2 regions of the Alcaligenes sp. RM2 genome follow, and region 2 is predicted to be linked to the other one. Evidence: riboswitches for the same ligand, from Rfam matches in the RefSeq annotation. Region 2 holds a riboswitch; the other holds the start of a gene.

Region 1 (4,980 bases), on a different contig from region 2:
CCAATGCGCATTTAAGGCCAGCCCCAAGGTATGCTGACCAATCTCCAAATCTGCAATGGCAGCCAGCACGTCCTCCGGTATGGGGCCTGGCGTCAGTTCGCGACACAACAGCTGTCCTTGAGGCCCCACCAGGCAGGCCAGAGCATTGGCCAGCACCACCGCGGGGTTTTCCATCACCCCGCCCCAATTGCCCGAGTGCAGCCCCCCTTCACGCGAAATCACCTCCAGCGAGAACAACGCAGTGCCACGCGAGCCCAAGAACAAGGTCGGCTGATTGGCGTTCAAGCGCGGGCCGTCCGAGGCCAGAAACAGATCAGCCGACAAGCTCTGTACATGTTGTTCGCAAAACTCGCGCAAACCGATCGAGCCTCGCTCTTCACCCGTCTCAAAGATGGCTTTGAGGTTGAAACCCAAACGCCCATCGCGAGCTTGAATGACCTGTTCCAGCGCGGCCAGATTGATGCTGTGTTGGCCTTTATTGTCCGCCGTCCCCCGGCCGTACCAACGCTCCCCTTCGATCTTCAATTCCCAAGGCGCCAAGCCTTCACGCCATTGATGGTCATGTCCGGGCACCACGTCGCCATGCCCATAGGTCAGAATCGTGGGTAGCTCATCGGATTCATGTCGGTGAGCCAGAAGGATGGGGCCTGCCCCTTTGGGATTGGCCAGGATACGGACCTCAAACCCCAGTTTCACCAAGGAAGGGCCCAGCTCCTGATCCAGGTAGAGCTGCAATTGATCCACTTTCTCCGCAGTCTGGCTGTCACTTTGAATCGCCACACGACGGCGCAAGTCCTGCTCGAAACCGCCCTCCTCAAAATAGGCGCGCACCCTGGACAAGGCTTTACTTTTTCCCATTTTTGTCTCGTTGTCTTATTGATAGGAAAGAGGACTATAGAATTCGTTTTACCTTCTGTATATTTCTATCTTTAGAATAGAATGAACTAATTTTTAGAATTCTTAAGTTAAGTCCTAAACTATCGGTACAGACGGGATTAGCTGAGCAAAATCATGGACTACAAGTACTTTCTGGCGGTGATGGAAACAGGATCACTGGCAGCAGCCAGTGCACGACTGCACATTGCCTCCAGCGCAATCAGCCGGCAAATCACCCTGTTGGAGGAATCCATAGGCGTTACGCTGTTCGAACGCAGACGGCGGGGAATGGTACTGACGGCAGCAGGTCAGGCCCTAGCCGAACATGCCCTGCGTGTGCGATTGGAGGAAGAAGCAATCTTGCAAAGCCTGCGGCAGAACGACTATGCCCAGGCACACTTGATACGAGTGGCGGCCACAGAGGGCCTGTCCCGCTATTTTCTACCCATGGTCATGGCTGAGTTTTCCAACCGAACCCCTTTGGCGCGGTTCGTCTTGAAGGTCAGCTCGCCCGATGACTGTGTGGAAATGGTCAGAAGCGGAGAGGTCGATCTCGGGGTCATTTTCAGCACGGCCCCGGTACCCGACATTGAAGTGAACTACTCCTGCCTTTCACCTATTTTTGCCATCATGCAACCTGAGCACCCCCTGAATGCGGCACGCAGTTTATCCTTGACCCAACTGCAGCCCTACCCCATTGTGATGCCCGGAGAGGAGCTAACTCAAAAGCAGTTGTTTAATCATGTCTGCCAGATGGAGAAGCTGGTCTTCAACGAGGTATTTACCTGCAATTATTCGGGAGTACTGCACGAGTTCGTCCGTCGTACCAACGCGATTGCCTTGGGGGCGTCGATCAGCCATCGCAGCAGCATGGACCACGGTCTGAAAATCGTTCCCATACTGGACCCCCGCCTGGACAGGGATCTACAGGTTTTAAGTATGGCAAAGCGGGCACTACCTCAAAGCGTCAACACTTTTCTGCAAGCCTTGATCCGGGAACTGAAGGAAGTTTGAATAACTCGATGACTGAGCTTTCCTTTAGGTTGGCTGTAACAATGCTCTGCAGCTAGTTGCTCACGCCTCTTTTTGTGAACACACAAAACAAAAAGCCGACCATCTTGCGATGATCGGCTTTTTGAGGAATTTTGGTGCCCAGGAGAGGACTCGAACCTCCACACCCGAAGGCACATGGACCTGAACCATGCGCGTCTACCAATTCCGCCACCTGGGCTCTGACTGCTGGATTTGTTTTTCAACTCGTCTCTGCAAGACAGAAGAGAACTATAACATGGTTTTGAAAGAATGCAAACTATTTCTGCTTTTTTTCATGTCTGACAGAAATAAGCGCAGCCCTTGCACTTCATAAGAATCGCTTTTATGCTTATTGCTATATCAAGAGTTGGGACAACCCATGCCAACCTGTGTACCCGCACAAGGTGGATTCAAGATATGGCCATCTGGCAATCAATGGGATCATCAAGAAACGAACCCGCTGCCAGCGGGTTTTTTTTATGCTTGGTCGTTTCCAGGCAAAGGGTCCTTTAATCCAACTTGCTCACCCGGAAGCCCCTTCCAAGAGCTAAACAGGAGTGTTTCATGTCTGCACCGTTTTGCTACCACCTGACTTTAGAGCAGCACCACTACCGCATTGTCCTGCACCCCGGTTGTTCCCGGCTGGGTGTAGTGTGCGAAGTACATGCTGACAAGGTCGGAGATTACGAGCCGCGCTGGCTGGGTTCCAGTTGTCGCGGTGGCTATTGGGCCCGCTTCCAGCACGATATTGACAGCACCTTGTTGCTGAACATGGATGCCATTGCCCGCCTGATTGACGAACACCGTCTGGCTCATCCCAATACGGTGCTGGATACAGATTTACAACCCGTGTTGAACGTGGGCGGACGCTTGCGCGCCCAGCCCTACCCTCAGCAAAAAGCCGCTTAGTCCAAGCGTGGGGCGTCGTCGCCCTGATCGCCTTGACGCCAGTAGCTGCTGGCCCGAATCGCGCCTTTATCCAGGCCGCGATCTTGCACCCAGTACTCACGCAAGCTTTGAGCGATGGAATATTCTGCTGCGACCCACACATAGCCGGTGCCGCTCAACTCGGGTGCGGCACGCAATGCGTCCAGAATGCCATTCAAACCGGCCAGCGAAGGAATCCAGTTCACCGTGACATGGTCCGGTGCCTCCATCGCACCGACTGTCAGCAGATTACGTGCCAATACGTAAACCTGCACCTTCACATTGGAAGGCAGTTCTTTCACTCGTCGCGCCATGGCAGGCACAGCGGTTTCGTCGCCAATCAGGATTTGCCAATCCAGGTCCTTGCTGACCAGGAAGGAGCCACGCGGGCCGGCCACACCGAGCTTGTCGCCCTCTTTAGCTTGCATGGCCCATTGGCATGCAGGGCCTTCACCGTGGACCACAAAATCAATATCCATCTCCTTTTCCTGCTCGCGGAACTCGCGAGGAGTGTAGTCGCGGATAGGTGGCTTTTCCTGACCGGCGGCAAAGACCATGCCACGCTCGCCCATTTGAGGCAGTCGCAATTCTTTAGTGACAGGGTCCGGGAAAATCAGTTTGACGTGGTCATCAAAGCCAGGGGTATAAAAACCTTCCAGATCCGAGCCTTCCAGGGTGATGCGCACCATATCAGGCCCCAGTTCGCGCCGCTTTTTTACGGTCAGCAAACGCAACTTCAAGGTATGAGCAACTTTCTGCGTTAATTGTTCAGACTGCATTCTTAAGACTCCTTGGGCAAGTTCCGTATGTCAGCGATGGCTTTTTCCAAAATGGCCACCACCTCTGCCTGTCGTTCCAGACTGGCTGTCGATTGTTCAAACATGGCCTGCTTCAGGCTGTGGCGTACCTGGACAAACTCCGGCAACCAACCTGTTTGTTCCTGCGCGGCCTTCAAATCCTCGTCGCTATTGTGTTCGGCCAGCATCTGCCGTATCCACACCAGCTTGCGCCCGCGATAGGTCAGGGACTGCATCAGGTAATCGCACTTTTCTTTTTGCTCTTCCAGATACGTGTGCCCTTCCTTGGTCAGGCTGTACATCTTGCGACGGCCTTCTTCTTCAATCAGCACCCAGCCTTGCGTGGCGCAATACGCCAGGGCGGGATAGACCGCACCAGCGCTGGGTACATAGCTGTTCTGGCTAAGCTGCGCGAAACGGCGTATCAACTGATAACCGTGAGTACTGCCCTCTTTGAGCAGGGCCATCAGCATGAGCTGCATGGCCCGAGCAGAGTATTTTCGGCCTTGGCCCATATCCAGCAGCATCCGCTCGACATCCATTGTGTTGAATTTCATGTCCATACTCTTATGCTATATCACATGACACACTATAATGATAATGAGAATGCCAATCAACTAGAAATAGAAATTAAATTTATTGAGTGAAAAATGCTTGCTTTCCCAAGGAAACTCACTCTATAATTGAACGCTTGAGACGGGCAGCAGCCTTGATCAAAAGCCCAGGTGGCGGAATTGGTAGACGCGCATGGTTCAGGTCCATGTGCCTTCGGGTGTGGAGGTTCGAGTCCTCTCCTGGGCACCACAAATTCCTCAAAAAGCCGATCATCGCAAGATGGTCGGCTTTTTGTTTTTTCCGTCTCTGAAAGCAAGCAGCTTGAACCCCTGTTTGAAGACGAGGAAGTCAGATACGTAGATCCAATCAGTGTTGATATGACCGGGGCTCTCTTCCAGCGGTACGACCTTCCGAAAAATCAAACTCCTTTTGGACTGAAGGCAGACGTATTCAAAACACCTCCCTGACTTACCGAAGAACAATCAGCCATAAAAAAAGCCGAAACAGCATGAGCACTGTCTCGGCTTTTTTGATTCTGGCGGTCTTACAGCAAGCTATTTCGTTGTCCCGCCCTCTTTACCATCACTCCAAGGCGCGATGACGACGCTGCCAGAAAGGCTGCGCCGCGTAGCGTTGCTCCATGCCATACAAAGCATGCTGCGAATTCAGGTGGCGCACCAAACCTAACAAATAGTCCTTTTCGTAAGCACGCGCCGGCTCGGGATTGCCTTTTGTCAGAGCTACAGCAGCCTGTGCCGATTGTGATCCGCTCCACAAGGCCGTTGCCAGGCCA
Region 2 (4,980 bases):
ACAGGCCCATGGCCGCAATGGAGGCGGCCAGCAGCAGTTGAGTGACAAGAATCCAGCCGCGCCTGCGCCCCATGAACGGCGGCGCGTAGCGATCAATCAGGGGAGCCCAGAGAAACTTCAGCGTGTAGGCCGAGCCGACCAGGGTCAGAAAACCAATCTCGGTCAGTGAAACATTTTCAACTGTTGCCCAGGCCTGCAAGGTGCCTGAAACCAGGGCCAGAGGCAGGCCGCTGGCGAACCCCAGAATCAGCAAAGGCAAGACTCGGGGACTGGTATAGACACGTGACACGTCAGGCCTTATTAGCGCTAAGCAGCAAGAAAATGGGGAGACTCGAAACGATACATGGCCAAGGTACTGCGCCAGCCCGGCAAAAAACGCACCGTGTCGCGACCATTGAAGGCAGCACGATCAAGAATACGTACGCCCACCGCCTGGGCCAGATCCTGAAAGTCTTTCATGGTGCACAAATGGATGTTGGGCGTGTTGTACCACTGGTAAGGCATTTCGCCCGTGACTGGCATGCGCCCGCGCAAAATGCTCCAGCCATGCGGCCAATAACCGAAGTTAGGAAACGAGACGATACCATACCGCGCCACCCGCGCCATCTCGCGCAGGATGTGCTCGGTATGGTGCATGGATTGCAGTGTCTTGGACAGGACAACGGTATCGAACTGCTGGTCGCTGAACAGCGCCAGGCCTTTTTCCAAGTCCTGCTGAATGACATTGACGCCACGGCGTACCGAGGCAATCACAAACTGGTCGTTCAGCTCCACCCCCGTTCCGACAACCTGGCGCGTGTCACGCAGATGCGCCAACAAGGTGCCATCGTTACAGCCCAGATCCAGCACACGCGAACCTGGCTCAATCCACTGCGCAATGCGCAGCAAGTCCGGTCTTAACATGGCGGCATCCACCTGAGTTTGCGGCTTAGTCATTCGGCCAACACCCCTGTAGTACGGGTGCGCGCAGGCAAGCCCAAATTAGCGGCAATCTGGTCATAGTATCCCTGCACAACGGCATGATAACGAGGGTCCTCAAGCAGGAAAGCATCGTGTCCGTGCGGAGCATCAATTTCGGCATAAGTGACCTCGCGCTGGTTGCGCAACAAAGCCTGCACGATTTCGCGCGAGCGCTCGGGCGAGAAACGCCAATCCGTGGTGAAAGACACCAGCAGGAATTTGGCCTGCACCTTTTCAAGCGCCTTGACCAGGTCCCCCTGGTGCTGGCGCGACGGATCAAAGTAATCCAGCGCACGGGTGATGATCAGATAGGTATTGGCGTCAAAGTAACGCGAGAACTTTTCGCCTTGATAACGCAGATAGGACTCGACCTCGAATTCCACGCCGTAGTTGTAGTGATACTCGCCGCCCTGGGCTGGGGCACGCTGGTTGCGGCCAAACTTCTCGGCCATGACGGTGTCGGACAGGTAGGTGATGTGGCCCACCATGCGAGCAACACCCAGGCCAGCCTTGGGCACCACACCGTGCTCGTAATAATTACCACCGTGAAACTGCGGGTCGGACAAAATGGCGCTGCGGGCCACTTCGTTAAAAGCGATGTTCTGGGCCGACAGGCGCGGGGTACTGGCAATGACCACGCAGTTTTCCACGCGCTCCGGGCAGCTGATGGCCCAGCTCAGGGCCTGCATGCCACCCAGGGAGCCACCCATAACGGCCGCAAACTTGCGAATGCCAAAGTAGTCGGCCAGACGGGCTTGGGCACGCACCCAGTCTTCTACCGTCAAAACGGGAAACTCGGAGCCCCAGGGTTTGCCAGTGGCCGGATTGATGCTGGACGGGCCGGTAGAGCCAAAGCAGGAGCCGATATTGTTGACCCCGATGACAAAAAAACGATCCGTATCAACGGCTTTGCCGGGGCCGACCATATTGTCCCACCAGCCAATGCTTTTAGGATCGTCGTCGTAATAACCGGCAACGTGATGCGAGGCATTGAGTGCATGACACACCAACACCGCATTGTTGCGTTCTTCGTTCAGGGTGCCGTAGGTTTCGACTGCCAGCTCGTAGCTGGGCAGCACTTGCCCACTGCGCAGATGCAGGGGTTCGTCAAAGGCGATCAGTTCGGCATGTACAGGGCCCACAGAACCTTCGGGGATCAAACCGCAGGATGGGCTAAGGGCGCCAGTGTCGGCGCTAGGGACGGAATCAGTGGCCATCAGGACCTCTTTAGCTGGATTTATGGAGCGCCCGCAAGCGGATCAGGCAAATCGGCGCAAAACGTATAAGACAAAATTCTAGCATCGCTGCGGCGCGGCGTCCAAATCGACCAGCCAGGATCGATTCAGAACTCTGGGCAACGGTAACGTCATAGAAAAGACAATGCTTTGATTTACATCATTATTTTCATGCACATTTGTCTGCCAGCTAAGCTAAATTTGAGTACATTGGCCCGACGTCTACCACGAATGCATGAGGAATGGCTTTACCGTGACGCACTTAACTTCACGCGAGCAGTCCTGCCTGAACTGGGCTGCCCATGGCAAGACCAGCTGGGAAATCAGCATCATCCTGGGCATTACTGAACGCACGATCAACTTCCACTTCCAGAACGCCTACGCCAAGCTTGGAGTCTATAGCCGCCAAGCTGCCATTACCCTGGCCTTGCAGCAGCACCTGATCAGCGGCGACCCGGCTAGCGAGCTAAGCCGTCAAAGAAAACCTTTGCCTGAGCCGCGTCCGGGGCCTTCCCGGAATCCGTCATAACAAAGCCCTGCACCAGCCAGCCCGGCTCCATGCGTATCATCGCTTCCAGGCGCAAGGCCACACCGCCCACATCGCGCGTCATGAAGAAAATCTGTCCGGGTGGTGGCAACTGTATCTGGTTTTTCTCGCTGACTTGCCCATCGGGTATGAATTTCTCGCGCAGGGAATCGTGCAGTGCCTCGTACAAGCGTTGGCGAGCAGCCTGGTCCTGCTGCAGTTCCTTGGGCAAAATCACATGGCCCACGGTGTAGCTTTGCCCGCCCGCCGTGGCGGTGGTCAGGTAAAAATCCAGTTGATGCTGCTCGAAATCCAACAGTCGGTGACTGGTCGTGGGCTTGCCGGGCAGCATGGCCGACAGGCCCGTTTGTTCAAGCTGAACCTTGCGCCAGTTAAACTCTGGGCTGCAGGCTGCCAACATCAAGAAAGCCGCCAGTACCGCGGTAATGCGCCTGATCATCATGGTGCTAATCCCATATCCCGTTTCATGCTTTTCATCGGCTGGCTAAACAGCCGTCTTATACTCGCCCTGCCCGATACGCCTTTTGGCGCAACTTAACAAAGCAAGTCTGGTCGGACTACTATTTATAGACGGGGCCAGGCCCCCTTGAACAGTCCCGTATCTTGCACCCGATTTCGAAAGTGGGAAACACCACCATGAACACCAGCCACGAACGCCGCCTTGCCCTGCAACAGAATCCCGAGATTTTGACGGGAATCTTGCGCGGCATCGAAAAAGAAGGACTGCGCGTCGATGCGCTGGGCCAATTGGCAAACACCCCCCACCCGCAAGCCATTGGGTCGGCCCTGACCAACGGCCATATCACGACCGACTACGCCGAGGCCCTGCTGGAGCTGATTACCGAGCCGCAAGCCCGGGTCGAGGACGTGCTGCAGGAGCTGACCGACATCCACACCTTTGTGGCCGGCAAGCTGGACCAGGAGATTATCTGGAACCAGTCCATGCCCGCATTGCTGCCCGCCGAAAAAGACATTGCCATTGCCTGGTACGGCAACTCCAACACGGGCATGCTCAAGCATGTATACCGCCGTGGCCTGGCCGAACGTTATGGCAAGCCCATGCAATGTATTGCCGGCGTGCATTACAACTTTTCCCTGCCTGATGGCATCTGGCCCTTGTTGAATGTCTGTGGCGACAATCTGCAAGATCAGCGCTCCAATGGGTATTTGGCGTTGATCCGCAACTTCACGCGCTATTCCTGGCTACTGATGTACTTGTTGGGTGCCTCGCCCGTGCTGGATGCGAACTTCCTGCAAGGTCGCCGCAACAATCTGGACAAGATCGACGAGGACACCTTGACCATGCCCTGGGCAACCAGCTTGCGCATGAGCGATCTGGGCTATCACAACAAGGAAGCCCAGGCCGAGCTTCAGCTTTGCTACAACGACCTGGACACCTTTGTGATGCGCATGTATCACGCTGCCGTAACTCCTTGGCCGGATTACGAAAAACTGGGTACCCACCGCGATGGCGAGTGGATTCAACTCAACACCCATATCCTGCAGATTGAAAACGAGTACTACTCCAGCATTCGTCCCAAGCGCACCACCCAGCGCAGCGAGCGCCCGGCTACAGCCCTGGCCCAGCGCGGTGTGGAATACATCGAAGTTCGCTGTCTGGATATAGACCCTGAATCGCCTACTGGAATTTCCGAGCAAACCTGCCGCTTCCTGGATACGTTCCTGCTGTTCTGTGCCGTGCAAGACAGCCCCTTCTTCCCGGACGGCGGCTACTGTCAGGACAGCAAGAACAATTTTGCAACCGTCGTGCGCGAAGGCCGTCGCCCCGGCTTGATGCTGACCAATCAGCAAAAAGAGAGCGTCAGCCTGCAAGACTGGGGCCACGAAATTCTGGAATCGCTGCTGCCTTACGCGCAAATGCTGGATCAGGCCCTGGATACCCAAGGTCACACAGAAGCTGTGCAAGCCCAAATCCGCAAACTGGAAAACCCGGAGCTGACACCGTCGGCTCAACTGCTGAGCCGTTTGCGCGAAACCGGCTTGAGCTTTCACGACTACGCCTTGCAACGCAGCCGCGAGCATCACCAGACCTTGCTGGCCCATCCATTACCTGCCGACAAGCAAGCCGCTTTCGAGCAACAGGCCAAAGAGTCTCTGCAAGCCCAGATTGATATCGAAGCACAGGATCAGGAGTCCTTTGAGGACTACGTCCATCGCTACGAACGCAATCTGATTCCGCCTGAAGTGGAAAACAGCTAAGCGTCACACAATTACAAC

The links. Region 2 has a riboswitch for S-adenosylmethionine ahead of metX (homoserine O-succinyltransferase MetX). Riboswitches for the same ligand answer to the same signal wherever they lie in the genome.
Region 1: another riboswitch for S-adenosylmethionine. It lies ahead of ACU6HM_RS03050 (hypothetical protein); the one in region 2 lies ahead of metX (homoserine O-succinyltransferase MetX).

What each region holds. Positions count from the first base shown of each region.
Region 1 covers NZ_JBRFIO010000001.1:667,544-672,523, reverse strand. The annotation lists gene ACU6HM_RS03065 (M20 family metallopeptidase) at 1-858, opposite strand, end outside; gene ACU6HM_RS03060 (LysR family transcriptional regulator) at 1,012-1,890, shown strand; tRNA gene ACU6HM_RS03055 (tRNA-Leu) at 2,023-2,107, opposite strand; SAM-I-IV-variant riboswitch at 2,261-2,354, shown strand; gene ACU6HM_RS03050 (hypothetical protein) at 2,473-2,817, shown strand; gene ACU6HM_RS03045 (siderophore-interacting protein) at 2,814-3,614, opposite strand; gene ACU6HM_RS03040 (PadR family transcriptional regulator) at 3,617-4,189, opposite strand; tRNA gene ACU6HM_RS03035 (tRNA-Leu) at 4,352-4,436, shown strand; gene ACU6HM_RS03030 (NAD(P)/FAD-dependent oxidoreductase) at 4,770-4,980, opposite strand, start outside.
Region 2 covers NZ_JBRFIO010000002.1:124,272-129,251, reverse strand. The annotation lists gene ACU6HM_RS07415 (muropeptide transporter) at 1-289, opposite strand, end outside; gene metW (methionine biosynthesis protein MetW) at 307-936, opposite strand; gene metX (homoserine O-succinyltransferase MetX) at 933-2,177, opposite strand; SAM riboswitch at 2,167-2,245, opposite strand; gene ACU6HM_RS07400 (response regulator transcription factor) at 2,449-2,724, shown strand; gene ACU6HM_RS07395 (hypothetical protein) at 2,654-3,184, opposite strand; gene gshA (glutamate--cysteine ligase) at 3,379-4,962, shown strand.